DNA from 3 places in the Ancylobacter sp. SL191 genome. Region 1 is predicted to be linked to each of the others. Evidence: predicted binding sites of a transcription regulator. Region 1 holds the regulator's gene; each other region holds the start of a gene.

Region 1 (3,207 bases):
ACATCGCTGGCGGCGGGCCTCGCGACCGCGCCCTTCGCCGCCTATCACTTCCAGCGACTCGCGCCGCTGAGCCTCATCGCCAATCTCGCGGCGATGCCGATCGCCTCCTTCATCATCATGCCGGCGGGGTTGGCGGGGGCGCTGCTCATTCCGTTCGGCTGGGACGCGCCGGCCTGGCATGTGATGGGCTGGGGCATCGGGCGGATGGTCGATATCTCCCGCGCCGTCGCCGCCGTGCCCGGTGCTGATCGCGGCCTGCCGGCGCTGCCGCTGGCGAGCCTCGTGCTGTTCGCGCTAGCGCTTACCGCCTTCTGCCTGCTGCGCAGTCGGCTGATGCTCGTCGCACCCGTGCTGGCGCTGGCCGGGCTCGCGCTGGCGCCGCTGCGCGACCGGCCGGACATACTGGTCGACCGCGAGGGGCGGACGGTGGCGGTGCGCCAGAGCGACGGGCGACTGGCGCTGATGGGCGACCGTGATCGCGGCCTTACCGGCCGCTTCGTCGTCGAGCAATGGCTCAGTGCCGAGGGCGAACGCGCGCGCCTCGAGGATCCGAGCCTGACGCAGGCGGCGCGCTGCGATCCGCTGGGCTGTACGCTGCGCCTGGCGGGCGGCGAGATCGTCGCCTTGTCGCGCCACCGCGCCTCATTGGAGGAGGACTGCCGGCGCGTGGGGCTGCTGATCACCACCGAGGCGCCGCCCCATGACTGCGCGGCGCAGGTGCTGCGCATCGATCCACGACGGCAGACCTCGGCGCTGGCGCTGTACCGCGATGAGGTCGGGCCGGAACCCGCGGCAATGGCCGGGCTCACCGGCCTTGCTGATGCCGAAGATGGTATCACTGACGATGAAGATGGTGGCCCGCGCGGGGGGGGCGGCGCTCCCGTTGAGGGACCGGCGGAGACGACGGCTCACATTCTGGCGCGCAGCATGGTCGAGCAGACGCAGCATCCTTCGCCGCAGAGCGCAGCGGAGAGCGGAGTGCGTGCCTCTGTCGACGCTCGCGCCAGAGGCACTCCTCAAGGGGGCGCCCCCGGCAGCGCGCCGGCGAGTGCCCCCACCGATGCGGCCAACCCTGCGCTGCCTGATGATCGCATATCCCGTCGCACGGAGGCGCCACTCCCGAACGTGAACGAGAGCGCCACGCCACTCTCCACCACTATGCCGCCTGACGACGTACTATCTGGAGCGATGGCGTCTTCAGCCGCGTCGCCGACCGCACCCGGCGCGATCGGTTCGCATCGGCCCCAGCCGTACGCGCCCGTTCTCCGGCCACCGTCACCTCTGGCGACGGCACCTGAACGGCCTACCGCACCACCACACGAACCGAGACCAAAGGTCCTCTGGCGGGTGATCGACTCCCGCCCACCGGATGGCGCCCGGCCGTGGCTGCCAGCGGCACTGCCTCCACGCCGGTGAGACGCGACGAGCCGGTCGATGCCGGTCCACGAGCCGCTCCCGGAAACGCGGCCGTTCCCGCTCAGTAGCGCCGGAACAGCGCGACGAGACGGCCCTGGATCTGCACCCGGTCGGGGCCGAAGATGCGGGTCTCATAAGCCGGATTGGCGGCCTCCAGCGCGATGGAGGCGCCTTTACGGCGCAGGCGTTTCAGCGTGGCGTCCTCATCATCGATCAGCGCCACCACGATATCGCCGGTGCTGGCGGTATCGGATTTGCGGATCAGCGCGAGATCACCGTCGAAGATGCCGGCCTCGATCATCGAATCACCGCGCACCTCAAGGGCGAAATGCTCGCCGCCCGAGAGCATTTCCGGCGGCATGTTGATCGTGCTGTCGGGCGACTGGATGGCGGAGATGGGTGAGCCGGCGGCGATGCGGCCGACAATGGGGATGGCCACCGGGCGCCGGGAATCCTCCTCCACAGCGGCAGAGGGAAGCTTCACCCGCCCAAGGCTGCCCTCGATGACATTCGGCGCAAAGGCGGCGCGCGCGGGGCGGGACTGCGCGTCTTCCGGCAGGCGGAGTACTTCGAGCGCGCGTGCCCGGTTGGGCAGGCGGCGGATGAAGCCGCGCTCTTCCAGCGCCGTGATCAGGCGGTGAATGCCCGATTTCGACCGCAGGTCCAGCGCCTCCTTCATTTCCTCGAAGGAGGGGGGCACGCCGTCCCTTTTCAGGCGTTCGTCGATGAAGAGCAGCAGCTCGTGCTGTTTGCGGGTGAGCATCGATCCCGATCCGTCTGTAGGGCGCCCGAGGGCCGTTAAGCGAAACAAATCACGAACAAACACTATCCGTTCTTTGTGTGTTCCACAACGGGGAATTCTCGCCCTGCCGCAACTCTGGCGCGCGACAGACAGGTCGGTTATCTGTATGCAATGGCCCAGATATTGCCTAATGCCTATGCATAGTCCTGCGTGCAGCACGAAAGGCGCGAGTCGTGATCGGAACCATAGCTGACATTGTCGCCGCCCACCGCGCGGGGCGGGCCCGGCCGGCGGAAACGGTGGCGCGGGCGCGGGCACTTATCGTGGCGCATGGCGATCCGGCGGTGTTCACGGCGCTGGTCGACGATGCCGGCATCACGACCCAGCTCGCGCGGCTGGAGGGCGCCGACCCCGCCCAGATGCCGCTCTACGGCGTGCCCTTCGCGGTGAAGGACAACATCGACGTCGCCGGCCTGCCGACCACCTGTGCCTGCCCGGACTATGCCTATCCAGCCACGCGCGACGCGGCGGCGGTGGCGCGGCTGCGCCGGGCGGGGGCGATCATCCTCGGCAAGACCAATCTCGACCAGTTCGCCACCGGGCTCAACGGCACGCGCTCACCCTATGGCACGCCGCGAAATCCCGTGCGCGATGATCTGGTGCCGGGCGGGTCGAGCTCCGGCTCGGCGGTTGCGGTCGCGGCGGGGCTCGTGGCCTTTGCGCTGGGGACGGACACGGCGGGGTCCGGCCGCGTGCCAGCGGGGCTGAACAATATTGTCGGTCTGAAGCCCAGTCTCGGCCTTGTCTCGACGCGCGGCGTCGTGCCCGCTTGCCGCTCGCTGGACTGCGTGTCGGTCTTCGCGCTCACGGTGGAAGACGCGCTGCTGGCGACATCGGTGATGGCCGGGCCGGACGAGGATGATCCTTATTCGCGCGTCTTGCCGCTGGGGGGGCTCGCCGGTTTTCCGGCCGGGCCGACGCTCGCCGTGCCGCGCGCGCAGGATCTCGTGACCTTCGGTGACCGCGCCTCGGAGGCGGGGTTCCGCCGC
Region 2 (3,207 bases), 1.5 Mb from region 1:
GGCAGGGATCAGTGACGGGAGGCGATGCCGCGCCCGGCGTCAAGCAGCGACTTGGCGCCGAAGGCGACGAACAGCACCCCGGTGACGCGGGTAATGATCCGCCCGTGGCGCTGGAACATGCGGCGCACCGGGGCAAGGCCCGCCGCCCAGATCAGGATGATGTCGGCGAGGATGAAGCCCACCAGCGCCGCCGCCAGCAATTGCGGCGCCGCGTCCCAGGTGAGGCCCGAGGCGTAGCTGGCGGTGAGGGCGGTGAACATCGACACCGAGACCGGGTAGGCCTTCGGGTTGGTGAGGCCGAACAGGATGCCGGTCATCAGCGGCCGGCGGGCGCCCACCGCGCCGTCGCCGCCGTCCCGCGCGCGGATTGCCTTGATGCCGAGATAGCAGAGGTAAAGCCCGCAGCCGATGCCGAGCAGGTCGAACAGGGTCGGCCCGAGCTGGTTAACACCGATGATGGCGGCGAGCGCGAGCGCCGACCAGAACAGGTCGCCCACCAGATGGCCGCCAACGAAGCGCGCCCCCGCCGGGCGGCCATGCGCCGCGGCGAGCGAGAACAGCGCGAGGAAAGCCGGCCCGGGCATAAGCACGTATAAGGCGCCCGCGAGCGCGGTCATCAGGTAAAGGCCATAGGACATTGGGTAAGACCTTTGGTGACGACCGCTGGGGGAGGGCCGCTGGACGGATGGCAAGGTTTGCATCAGCATCGGCGGCAACACGGGCGGCGTCAATCGTCGCGGCGGCAGAGGGGGATACCGGCGATGGGGTAATCCCGCCGGTGGCGACGCTGCGCATTTCCGGACCGGCCCTGTGGCGCGGACTGGGGCTTGCGCTCGCTTGGCTGTCGCTGCTCCCGCTGGGTCTCGCCCCAAGCCAGGCGCAGGTGCCGACGACCGCCCCGGCAGAGATGCGCGCCGAGGCGCACACCGCGCCGCCGCTGCGCGTGGGGGCGACGCTGCTCAACATGCCCTGGGAGTTCTACAATGCCGCCGGCGACGTGATCGGCTTCGAGGCCGATCTCGTGCGGGCCATCGGGGACCAGCTCGGCCGACCGGTCGAGATCACCGACCTGCGTTTCGCGGAGCTGTTCACGGCGCTGCAGGAGGGGCGGATCGATATCGCCATATCCTCGCTCAGCATCACGCCCGAACGCCTGAAAGGCTTCGACTTCACCCAGCCTTATTACCGCACCACCCAGGCTCTGGTGGTGATGCGCCGTTCGCCGGTTCGCGCGCTGGGCGACCTGAAGGACCGGAGGGTCAGCGTCATCCCTCAGACCACCAGCGACCAATGGGTGAGCGCGCACCGCGCGCAGTACCGCATCGGCGACGTCCACCATGTGCGCACGCTGGATGAGGGGCTCGCCGCGCTCAGCCGCCGCGAGGTCGATGCCCATATCGGCGACATGCCGGCGCTGCTCTACCGCCTGCTCGGGCGCAGCGATCTCGCCGTGGTGGCGCGGCTCGGCACGGAGGAAAGCTACGGCCTGATGCTCGCCAAGGGCTCGCCGCTCACCGAGCCGGTGAACGCCATCGTGTCCCGGCTGAAGACCGACGGCACGCTGGCGCGCATCCACCAGACCTGGTTCGGCAGCCTGCCCGCGCCCGGCTCGCCGGTCACGCAGGTTCTGCCCCGGCCCTGAGGGCGCTGTCGCCGCGCGTGGAAAAAGCGGTGCAGAATCGCCGATTCGTTGCTGCCCTCGCCAAACGGGCATGGCGATGCCATTTTGTTCTCCCAATCTTTTGTCCCAAGAATCAAAAACCATGACTGCGAGCGGGCCCTTGGCCGATCCCCGGAACCAGCCGCCGGACGATGAGTTCGATATTCCCTTCGACCTGCCGGCGCGTGTGGAAGCTCCCGCGCCGAAGCCGGGCGGCATTGCCGCGCGGGCATCGGCGCTGGCCAGTCCCGGCCGGCCGGCGGCCAGCGGCGTCTATCTCGACGGGCTGAACCCCGAGCAGCGCGCCGCCGTGGAGGCGACCGAAGGCCCGGTGCTCGTGCTCGCCGGCGCCGGCACCGGCAAGACCCGCGTGCTCACCACCCGCATCGCTCACATTCTCTCGCTCGGCCGCGCCTGGCCCTCGCAGATTCTCGCCGTGACCTTCACCAACAAGGCCGCGCGCGAGATGAAGGAGCGCATCGGCGCCATGGTCGGCGAGCAGGTGGAGGGCATGCCGTGGCTCGGCACCTTCCACTCCATCGGCGTGCGCATGCTGCGTCGCCATTCGGAACTGGTGGGGCTGCGCTCTGGCTTCACCATTCTCGACACGGACGACCAGATCCGGCTGCTGAAGCAGCTGCTTCAGGCGGAGGCGATCGACGAGAAGCGCTGGCCGGCGCGGCTGCTCGCCAACACCATCGACGGCTGGAAGAATCGCGGCCTGTCGCCCGATCAGGTGTCCGCCGGCGAGGGCGCGGCCTTCGCCAATGGGCGCGGGCAGAAGCTTTATGCCGCCTATCAGGCGCGACTGAAGGCACTGAACGCCGTCGATTTCGGCGATCTCCTGCTGGAGAGCATCCGCCTGCTGCGCGAGAACCCGGACGTGCTGGCGGAGTACCACAAGCGTTTCCGCTACATCCTGGTCGACGAGTATCAGGACACCAACGTCGCCCAGTATCTGTGGCTGCGGCTGCTGGCGCAGGGCTCGCGCAATGTGTGCTGCGTCGGCGATGACGACCAGTCGATCTATGGCTGGCGCGGTGCCGAGGTGGACAACATCCTGCGCTTCGAGAGCGATTTTCCCGGCGCGACCGTGGTGCGGCTGGAGCGCAATTACCGCTCCGACGGGCATATTCTCGGCGCCGCCGGCCACCTCATCGCCCATAATGAGGGCCGGCTCGGCAAGACGTTGTTCTCGGAGGGCCAGTCCGGCGAGAAGGTGACGGTGACCGGCGCCTGGGACAGCCAGGAAGAGGCCCGCGCCATTGGCGAGGAAATCGAGCAGCTTCAGCGCCAGGCCCATCCGCTCAATCAGGTCGCCATTCTCGTGCGCGCCTCGTTCCAGATGCGCGAATTTGAAGACCGTTTCGTCACGCTGGGGCTGAATTACCGCGTCCTTGGCGGCCCGCGCTTTTATGAGCGGGCGGAAATCCGCGACGCGCTGGCCTATCTGCGCGTCATCGTCTCGCCCTCCGACGACCTTGCCTTCGAGCGCATCGTCAATGTGCCCAAGCGCGGCCTTGGCGACGCGGCACTGCGGCAGATCC
Region 3 (3,207 bases), 480 kb from region 1:
ATCGCCCAGTCCATGGCGGGAAAGCGCGTGCGGAAGAAGGGGGCGGCCGCCTCAACGATGAAATGCTCGGGCTCGAACCAGGCGACGAAACGCTCGCGCCCGTTCTCCGCGCCCAGCGCCCGGAAGCGCACGAAGGCGTGCATCTTGTGAATGTCGCGCCGCACCGCCTTCGCCATCAGCGCGAGCCGATGCACCAGCGGATCGGCCGGGTTGTCGATCAGCCGCCGCTCGCCATGCAGCACCCGCCAGATCAGCGTGTAGAGCCGGGCGAAGCGGTCGGGGTCGTGATGGCAGAGCACCAGCGGGATCAACTCGCCGAGGGCGCGCGGCAGCGCGAGGGCAGGGGCCTCGCCCGCCTCGGCCGGGCCGGCGGGGAGGGCGCCGAACAGATCGCTACAGGCGCTCTCGGCCTCGGGCTCGCCCGGCTCGCGCATCCGCCAGACGACATGTTCCGGCGCCACACCCGCCGCAATCAGCCGACGCACGGCGCGGCGGAAGCCGTCGCGGTCGGCGCCATAGGCCAGGCTCACGGCCTCCATGGCACGGGTGGGCGCGTTCACGCGAACAGCTCGAGCTGACGGGCCGGCGGGGCGAGGCGTTCGCGCAGATCGGACCGGTCGGTGAGTTTCAGCGGGTGATGGTCGGCGGTGATGAGGAAGGCGCGCGCCCGCTTCACGCCCGTGCTCAGCCGGCCGATATCATCCAGCGTCAGCCGCGTCTGGCGCCGGGCGCGCAGGATGCGGTCGACCGCCCGCGCGCCGAGGCCTGGCACGCGCAGCAGGAGTTCGCGATCGGCGGCGTTGACATCCACCGGGAAGCGTTCGCGGTGCTTCAGCGCCCAGGCGAGCTTGGGATCGATGTCGAGGTCGAGCATCCCCGCGCTGCCGCCGGCGGCGATTTCGTCGACGCTGAAGCCGTAATAGCGCAGCAGCCAGTCCGCCTGGTACAGCCGGTTCTCGCGCCGGAGCGGGGCGGCTTTCACCGGCAGCACGCGGCTCGCCTCGGGGATCGGGCTGAAGGCGGAGTAATAGACGCGCCGCAGGCCATAGCCGCCATAAAGCCCGGCGCTGGTGCGCAGCACCGTCTCGTCCGTGGTGTCGTCCGCGCCGACGATCATCTGCGTGCTCTGTCCGGCCGGGGCGAAGCGGCGGCGTTCCTCCTTGGCCTCGACAATCCGCTCCTGCATCTGACCCATCGTCGCCTTGATGCCCGGCGCGTCCTTCTCCGGCGCCAGCGATTTCAGACTGATGTCGGAGGCGAGCTCGATGTTCACCGACAGTCGGTCGGCCCACAGGCCGGCCTGCTCGACCAGCCAGGGGCTCGCCTCGGGAATGGCCTTGAGGTGGATGTAACCGGCGAAGCCGTGGTCGCGGCGCAGCGTGCGCGCGACCAGCATCATCTGCTCCATCGTGTAGTCGGGCGAGCGGATGATGCCGGAGGAGAGGAACAGCCCCTCGATATAGTTGCGCTTGTAGAAGCCGAGCGTGATGCGCACCACCTCGTCGACCGAGAGCCGCGCCCGCTCCACATTGGAGGAGCGCCGGTTGATGCAATAGGCGCAGTCGAACAGGCAGTAATTGGTCAGCAGGATTTTCAGCAGCGCCACGCAGCGCCCGTCCGGCGTGTAGGAATGGCAGATGCCGGCGCCCGTGGTGGAGCCGATGCCGTCCCTCGCAGCCTTGCGCCCCCGTGCCCCGGAGGAGGCGCAGGAGGCGTCATATTTCGCGGCGTCGGCAAGGATGCCTAGCTTGGCCTTGAGAGTATCATCCACGCGGAAATTCCTTCCGCGTTCATGTTATGTTCTCTTGATGGGCGGTCAACCCCCGCGGGGTGTGGTGCCCGGCCGCGGGGCCGGGCACGCAAATTCAGTCGGTCAGGCCACCTTCTTGGTCTTGGCGATCAGATCGACGAAGCGGTCGAACAGATAGTGGCTGTCCTGCGGGCCGGGGCTCGCCTCGGGGTGATACTGCACGGAGAAGACCGGCTTGTCGGTCAGCTCGATGCCGGCATTGGAGCCATCGAACAGCGAGACATGGGTCTCGCGCGCGGTCGCCGGCAGGCTGTCGCGGTCGACCGCGAAGCCGTGATTCATCGAGGTGATCTCGACCTTGCCGGTGGTCATGTCCTTCACCGGGTGGTTCGCGCCGTGATGGCCCTGATGCATCTTCATCGTGCGCCCACCCACCGCCAGGCCGAGCATCTGGTGGCCGAGGCAGATGCCGAAGGTCGGGATGCCCCGGTCGATGATGTCGCGAATCACCGGCACGGCATATTCGCCGGTTGCCGCCGGGTCGCCTGGGCCGTTGGAGAGGAACACGCCGTCCGGGTTCAGCGCCAGCACCTCCTCGGAGGTGGCGGTCGCCGGCAGCACGGTCACCTTGCAGCCGGCGCGGGCGAGCAGGCGCAGGATGTTGCGCTTGATGCCGTAGTCGATGGCGACGACGTGATGCACCGGCGCGGTCTGCTGGCCGTAGCCCTGCGGCCACTGCCACGGGGTCTCGTCCCAGGTGAAGCGCTGGGCGCTGGTGACCATCGGCACGAGGTCCATGCCGACAAGGCCCGGCCACGCGGCCGCTTCCTTCTTCAGCGCCTCGACATCGAACTTCCCGTCGGCGGCATGGGCGATCATCGCATTGGGCATGCCCTTGTCGCGGATCAGCGCGGTGAGCGCGCGCGTGTCGATGCCGGAGATGGCGATGATGCCGCGCGCCTTCAGCCACTGGTCGAAATGGCGGGTGGCGCGGTAATTCGAGGGATCGGTGATGGCCGAATGCAGCACCACGCCGCGTACGCCTGAGGCGCCGGCCATCGAGATCGTCTCGATGTCGTCCTCATTGGTGCCGACATTGCCGATATGGGGGAAGGTGAAGGTGATGATCTGCCCGGCATAGGACGGATCGGTCAGCACTTCCTGATAACCCGTCATCGCCGTGTTGAAGCACACCTCGCCGACTGCCTGGCCGGTGGCACCCAGCCCGAAGCCTTCAAGGACGGTGCCGTCGGCCAGCACGAGGAGGGCGGTCGGGAGGGGCTCGGCCCACACGTCGCCGCCGGAGAGCTGTTCAGCGCTACCGCTCATTGATCTTGTTCCCTGTCGTTGTGTGCCCTAATTAGTCGGTCGCCGCGCCGGACGCCAGCCTTGAGGCTGCGCATCTGTCCCTCGTCAAGCGGATGGCTGCGGCGAAATCGCGGCCAAACGCCCGAGAT

Evidence for each region. Region 1 encodes LexA, which represses DNA repair genes until DNA is damaged. Its sites were predicted from a motif close to TGTTCNNNNTGTGTTCNG; they were not measured.
Region 2: a site for LexA is predicted at 1,717-1,734, ahead of OU996_RS07450 (ATP-dependent helicase). Genes of this name have one in related genera too.
Region 3: a site for LexA is predicted at 1,788-1,805, ahead of OU996_RS12215 (putative DNA modification/repair radical SAM protein). Genes of this name have one in related genera too.

The regions. Positions count from the first base shown of each region.
Region 1 is NZ_CP113056.1:3,151,315-3,154,521, forward strand. Features, by position in the region: gene OU996_RS14275 (ComEC/Rec2 family competence protein) at 1-1,416, shown strand, start outside; gene lexA (transcriptional repressor LexA) at 1,478-2,179, opposite strand; gene atzF (allophanate hydrolase) at 2,392-3,207, shown strand, end outside.
Region 2 is NZ_CP113056.1:1,651,845-1,655,051, forward strand. Features, by position in the region: gene OU996_RS07440 (LysE family translocator) at 9-638, opposite strand; gene OU996_RS07445 (substrate-binding periplasmic protein) at 779-1,642, shown strand; gene OU996_RS07450 (ATP-dependent helicase) at 1,782-3,207, shown strand, end outside.
Region 3 is NZ_CP113056.1:2,675,713-2,678,919, forward strand. Features, by position in the region: gene OU996_RS12210 (UdgX family uracil-DNA binding protein) at 1-539, opposite strand, end outside; gene OU996_RS12215 (putative DNA modification/repair radical SAM protein) at 557-1,771, opposite strand; gene carA (glutamine-hydrolyzing carbamoyl-phosphate synthase small subunit) at 1,874-3,079, opposite strand.